DNA from 2 places in the Homoserinimonas sp. A447 genome. Region 2 is predicted to be linked to the other one. Evidence: predicted binding sites of a transcription regulator. Region 2 holds the regulator's gene; the other holds the start of a gene.
What was found. The regulator LexA, encoded in region 2, represses DNA repair genes until DNA is damaged. The targets are predictions, from matches to a motif close to TCGAACANNTGTTCGA.
Positions count from the first base shown of each region.

Region 1 (3,364 bases), 600 kb from region 2:
TTCGCGTAACCGCGCCATGTCGCCCCGTCCCGTTGTCGTACTGATCGGCCCGCCGGCAGCCGGAAAATCGCGTATTGGCCGGACAATCGCCAAATACCTGCAGCTAGGGTTCGTTGACACCGATAGCGCGATCGTGGCCGAACATGGACCGATCGCCGGCATTTTCGAGACCAGCGGCGAGGCGGCGTTCCGCCGGATCGAGCGGGCAGTGGTCGCCCGGTCGCTGGAGACGGACGGCGTCGTGTCGCTGGGCGGCGGGGCCGTGATGGACGAAGGAACGCAACAGGCATTGCGCTCCCACCGGGTCGCCCTGCTCATGGTCACTGCGGAGGCTGCAGCGCTGCGAATCGGCGGTCAGAGCGCTCGTCCGTTGCTCGCTGCCGACATCACCGAGGATCGGCTGGCTGCCTGGAAACGCCTCGTCGACTCACGGCGCAGTATCTACGAAGCGCTGGCGAACAAAACCTGGGACACATCGGCGAGGCCCATCACGGCGATCGCCCACGAGGTCGCGGAGTGGGCGAACGCGGACATGCAAACACACGTATGACGAACGCAAAGATTACAGGGGCCGAGATGACAGGGATGACAGACCGATGACGAAAACCATCACCGTGGCGGGAACGACGGCCGGGGGAGCGCAAGACTACGACGTGCTGATCGGCCGTGGCATCCTGTCCCAGCTCGCCGAATTGATCGGGCCGGATGCTCGAAAGGCCCTGATCGTCCACCCACCAACGCTCGCTGCGCGTGCCGCCGAAGTGCGGGAGTCGCTGAACGAACACTACGAGGCACTCCTCGCCGAGATCCCAGATGCTGAGGCGGGGAAGCGAATCGAAGTCGCCTCCTTCTGCTGGCAGGTGCTGGGGCAGTCCGACTTCACCAGGTCGGATGTGATCATCGGCCTCGGCGGCGGCGCGACCACTGACCTTGCGGGGTTCGTCGCTGCCACCTGGCTTCGTGGCATCCGGGTCATTCAGGTGCCCACAACGCCGCTCGGCATGGTTGACGCCGCCATTGGGGGGAAAACCGGCATCAACACCAATGAGGGGAAGAACCTGGTCGGAGCCTTCCACGCGCCGGTGGGCGTACTCGTCGACCTCGACACGCTCGACGGGATCAGCCGGATGGAGATTCTGGCCGGCTTCGGCGAGATCGCCAAGTGCGGCTTCATCGCTGAGCCCGAAATCCTGGACCTGATCGAGCGGGATGTCGACACGGTGACCGACGCCAACAGCGACGAGTTCCTCAGGGTGATCGAATTGTCGATCGGCGTGAAGGCGAAAGTGGTCAGTGAGGATTTCCGGGACCACGGCGCCCGTGAAATCCTGAATTACGGTCACACTCTCGGCCATGCCATCGAATATTCCGAGCGCTACCAGTGGCGCCACGGTGCAGCGGTCGCGGTGGGCATGATGTACGCCGCGGAGCTGGCTCGGCTGACCGGGCGGCTGTCCGACGAGGTCGTTGACCGGCATCGGAGCATCCTGGAGTCCCTCCAGCTGCCGACCACCTACCCGGTTGGCCGGTGGAACACGCTCCTCAGCGTCATGAAGCGCGACAAGAAGGCCAGGGGAGACCTGCTCCGGTTCATCGTGCTGGACGACCTCGCGAAGCCGACAGTGCTGGCGGGGCCCGACCAGAGCCTCCTCTTCGCGGCCTACCAGGAGATCGGCGTCTGAGCGCCCGCGCCCACTCCGTCGTCTTCTCCTCCACAACCCGCTCGCTTCCCTTTATCCACAGCAAATCTGTGGAGAAGAAGTACTCACATTCGCTAGAATAAACCTTCGAATGTGAGAGAATAGTGGCATGTCCCAGTTCACCGATTCCCTCAGCGTCATCGCGGCGGCCGCCGCCTTGCTGCCGCGGGATTCGGCGACCCTGGCCGGCCTGCCCGAAGAGGAACTGTTGGCCATCCCGGCCCTGTTCGCGAACATCACCCGGCAACTGGAGCCCTCCCTCGCCGCCACCGCCGGGGAGATCGCCCGCCGTTCCTCCTACGACTTGGGCTACCAGGGTTTGGCGCAGAAGGGTGGGTTTCGCACTCCGGAGAAACTGGTGCAGCATTTGACCGGGTCTACCTCCCGGGAGGCGGCGAAGCTGGTGCGCACCGGGGGGATCATCCACGAAGCCGAACTGATCACCGAAGCCGAACGCACCGGCGAAGTGTCCCCGGAGTTGACCCAACCGTGGTTGGCCCCGGTGGGCCGGGCGGTGGCCGCGGGGGTGTTGTCGATGGAGGCGGGCGAGGCGATCCGGGTCGGCCTGGGGGTCCCGACGGAGGACATCACCGCCGAGCTGCTGGCTGAGGCCGCCGCCCAACTCGTTGAATTTGCCAGCCCCAGCGGTCTCGACTCGGCCGACCCGGATGCCCGGGTAGCGGATTCGTTGAATGCCGACCAGTTGCTGGATCGGGCGAGGAGCTTGCGGGATGAACTGGATGAGGCGGGCATCGCCGACCGGGAACGCGCCCGCCACCAGGCCCGATCCTTCAAACGGTACCGGCGCGGTGATGGGATGACCGTCTACACGATGCTGGCCGATCCGGAGAACGCCGCCTACCTCGACTCCATCTACGATTCCCTGACCTCGCCCCGCCGGGGCGGTCCCCGGATGGTGGATGTCACCGCGAAAGCCCACGATGAGGCGATCGAGGCCGACCCGCGCAGCATCGAACAACTCTCCTTCGACGGGTTCATGGCCGTGCTGCGGATCGGGGCCGACACCGACACGAAAACCGCCACCTGCAGTGTGCTCGGCGCCCGGCGTCCCGCCGTCCGAGTCCTGGTCACCAAGGACACCCTGGATGCCGGCACCGGGCATGGCCGGATCGAAGGCCAGACCGCCCCGGTATCGATCGAAACGGTCGAGAGGCGCCTGTGTGAGTCCGGGATGGTGCCGGTCACCTTCGACCGGGACGGCCAATGCATCGATTTGGGGCGGGAACAACGCCTCTACAGTGCCCTGCAACGCATCGGCCTCGCCGCCCGCGACGGCGGCTGCCGGTGGCCCGGCTGCACCAGCCCCGCCACCTGGAGTGAAGCCCACCACATCCACCACTGGAAACGCGACCACGGCACAACCGATCTGGCTGACGGGATTCTGCTCTGCCGGCACCACCACATGCTCCTGCACAACAACCACTGGGAGATCACCCGCACCGGCGCCACCTACTGGTTACACCCACCCGCCAATATCGACCCCACCCGCACCCCCCGGCTGATGCCGCACAAATCCGCCACCCTCGCCGACCTCCAACGAGAACAACAAGAACGGCAAGACCGAGACGGGCGAGAACGAGAACGCATCCCGCTCACCGGGTAGAACTCTGCCCCACAACGCGCGGGCCTCGACAGGCTCAACA
Region 1 covers NZ_JBTMWW010000001.1:874,366-877,729, forward strand. Annotated here, with positions in the region: gene aroC (chorismate synthase) at 1-9, shown strand, start outside; gene ACX3O0_RS04245 (shikimate kinase) at 17-550, shown strand; gene aroB (3-dehydroquinate synthase) at 597-1,682, shown strand; gene ACX3O0_RS04255 (HNH endonuclease signature motif containing protein) at 1,810-3,324, shown strand.
Region 1: the regulator LexA is predicted to act here: its motif matches at 1,776-1,791, upstream of ACX3O0_RS04255 (HNH endonuclease signature motif containing protein).

Region 2 (3,364 bases):
GGCCCGCCGAACGCCTGGAGGAGCTGCTGGAGAACCTCGTTCGACCCGTTCGCCGCCCAGATGTTGTCGCGGGTCAGGCCGTGGCCGAGGTATCCGGCAAGGCTGTCCCGCAGGGCAGTGAACTCGCGATCGGGATAGCGGTTGATGCCGAGCACTGCGCCGGCCAGGGCCGTGACGATGTCGTGAGCAACCGCCTCAGGAATCGCGTGGGTGTTCTCGTTGACGTTGAGAGCCGTACGAACCGCCTTCTGCGGTGCACCGTACGGCCTCAGGCCGCGGAGGTTGTCGCGGATGGGGAGATCATCAAGGGAAGCCACCCTGCCATGTTAACTGTGACCGGGAGCGCCTTTCGTCGTGCCGGGTCGGGCGGCTCGCCAGTGGTACGTACTCAGCAGTACGTCCTCAGCGGTACATGCTCAGCAGTACGTAGCTCAGCGGTACTGGTTCGGCAGCGCCAATTGCTGTCCGGGGAAGATTTCCGCACTCTCCAGCGCGTTCACTCGCAGCAGCTGGGCAACCACTTCGCGAACATCCTCGCCCGGCGCCACCTCTTCCGCGAGTTGCCAGAGCGACTGGCCTGCCTCCACAGTGACGTAGGTCGTCGACCCCTCTTCCATGGTCGCGGTCGCAATCCCACCGTTCAGCGCGAAGACGAGAGCGGCGAGGACGAGAGGCGTCGCCGCAAGCGTGGTGAGCACGGTGCGCCCCCTGCGGGTCAACCGAAGCCGGGAAACCGGAGTGGCGCGGGTCGTGCCGGCGTGGAGGGTATCGCTCATCATCGTGGCCTTCCTGTTACGCATTCGGGTAGTTGTTACGCGTTCGGGTGCTGTTACACATTCGGTGGAGCGGGGCTGAACTTCGGCATCCGGTGCTCGGCCGGGAGCACCGGATGCGAAGCTGTGTTCCGAACATACATTCGATTTCTCCCACTTTCAAGCCCCAGTTTCGATATCCGACCAAAGAACCCGCCGACACACTCGAACAAACCTTTGCTTATCCGCCAGATCGCGGATACAGTTTCGATTGTCTGAACACCACACAAGCAGCAGCCACTGACATTCAGATCGAACCGTCGACAGAGGAGCCCCAGATGGACGACAGCACACCCCGCGCAGTACCGGCCCCCCGGGGAACGACCCGTCGCCGAAAGAGCCTGAGCGAGAAGCAGAAGGCCATCCTCGAGTTCATCCAGCGAGCAGTGGCCGGACGGGGATATCCGCCGAGCATGCGTGAGATCGGCGACGCCGTCGGCCTGTCCTCCCTGTCGAGCGTGACCCACCAGTTGAACCAGCTGGAACTGAGCGGCTACCTTCGCCGGGATCCCAATCGGCCCAGGGCGCTCGAAGTGCTGATCGACCTTCCCGGCCGCGACGCGGGCGCCGTCGAGTCAGATCACCCCACGCCGATCGGTGACGCCGCCATGGTGCCACTCGTCGGCCGCATCGCTGCCGGCATCCCGATCACGGCTGAACAGCAGATCGAAGAAGTCTTTCCGCTGCCACGGCAGCTGGTCGGCAAGGGCGACCTGTTCATGCTCAAGGTCGTCGGAGACTCCATGATCGACGCCGCCATCTGCGACGGTGACTGGGTCGTCGTACGCCAGCAAAAGACCGCAGAGAACGGCGACATCGTTGCCGCCATGCTCGATGACGAAGCCACCGTCAAGGTGTTCCGTCAGCGCGACGGGCACACCTGGCTGCTGCCGCGCAACAGTGCTTTCGAGCCGATCGTCGGCGACTATGCCGAGGTGCTCGGCAAGGTCGTTACGGTGCTGCGGTCCCTGTAGCCGAGACGGTGAACTCGCGCAGCAGCGAGGCGTCGGCCGCGTTCACGAGCACCCGAACCCGGGTACCGGCTTCCTCGTAGTCCGTCGACAGGACGACAGCGCGATCGTGCATTGACGACACCACGTCGCCGCGTTCGTACGGCACGAGGAGCGTCAGCTCGATGGACGGGGATGGTAGTTCTTCGCCGATCCGCTCGAGGAGTTCATCGATACCCTCGCCGGTGCGCGCCGAGACGAATACCGCACGCGGTTCCAGCCCGCGCAGCAGCAGCCGCTGGTCGTCGTCAGCCAGGTCGCTCTTGTTGAAGGCGACGATCTCCGGGATGTGACGTGCGCCGACCTCCCCGATGACATCACGCACGGTCGCCAGCTGGCTCGCCGGATCGGGGTGCGAGGCGTCGACAACGTGCACGATCACATCCGCATCTCCCACCTCTTCCAGCGTGGAGCGGAACGCCTCGACCAATTGGTGCGGAAGGTTTCGAACGAAACCGACCGTGTCGGTGAGGGTGTAGCCGCGTCCGTCCGCGGTCGTGTTCCGGCGAACGGCAGTGTCCAGGGTGGCGAACAACGCGTTCTCCACCAGCGCCCCCGCGCTGGTGATCCGGTTCAGCAGCGAAGACTTGCCGGCGTTGGTATAGCCGGTGATGGCGACCGACGGAACCTCGTGGCGGTTGCGGTTGGCGCGTTTGGCCTCCCGCGCCGGAGCGAACCCCTTGATCTGCTTCCTCAGGCGCGCCATGCGGGTGTGGATGCGACGACGGTCGAGCTCGATCTTGGTCTCACCTGGACCACGGCTGCCCATTCCCGCCCCGGCACCACCCACCTGGCCACCGGCCTGCCTGGACATCGATTCACCCCAGCCGCGCAGGCGGGGAAGCAGGTACTCGAGTTGGGCCAGTTCGACCTGCGCCTTGCCCTCCCGGCTCTTCGCGTGCTGGCTGAAGATGTCGAGGATGACTGCAGTCCGATCGATCACCTTGACCCTGATGACGTCTTCGAGCGCACGCCGCTGGCTGGGTGCCAGTTCACCGTCAACGATCACCGTGTCAGCACCGACGGCCGCCACGACATCGCGAAGCTCGATCGCTTTGCCTTTACCGAAGAACGTGCTCGGGTCGGGGGTCGCGCGCTTCTGCAGCAACCCGTCGAGCACGACCGCGCCGGCCGTCTCGGCAAGCGCGAAGAGTTCCCGCATCGAGTTCTCGGCCTCCTGCGCGTTGCCCTGCGAGTAGATCCCGATAAGCACGACTTTTTCCAGGCGGAGTTGCCGGTACTCGACTTCGGTGACGTCTTCCAGCTCAGTGGACAGGCCGGCGACGCGACGCAGCGCCTGGCGGTCCTCCCGGTCGAATTGGTCGCCATCGGCAGAAAATGGCTCCGCTTCGGCATCCGCCTGCAACGCCTGGGCGCCGGAGGTGAAAATGGCGTAACCGGACGAGCGCGAACCCGCGTGGGCAAGCACCCGGTCGATCACATCCTGACTCTCGTCTGGTTCTACTTCAGTCATCGGGTTAACCCTAGCTCCTGGTATTTCGATAAGTTTGCCTTCATGTCCAATGAGCATTACTTCTCCTC
Region 2 covers NZ_JBTMWW010000001.1:1,475,361-1,478,724, forward strand. Annotated here, with positions in the region: gene ACX3O0_RS07195 (histidinol-phosphate transaminase) at 1-317, opposite strand, end outside; gene ACX3O0_RS07200 (LysM peptidoglycan-binding domain-containing protein) at 432-776, opposite strand; gene lexA (transcriptional repressor LexA) at 1,091-1,786, shown strand; gene hflX (GTPase HflX) at 1,764-3,296, opposite strand; gene ACX3O0_RS07215 (class I SAM-dependent methyltransferase) at 3,339-3,364, shown strand, end outside.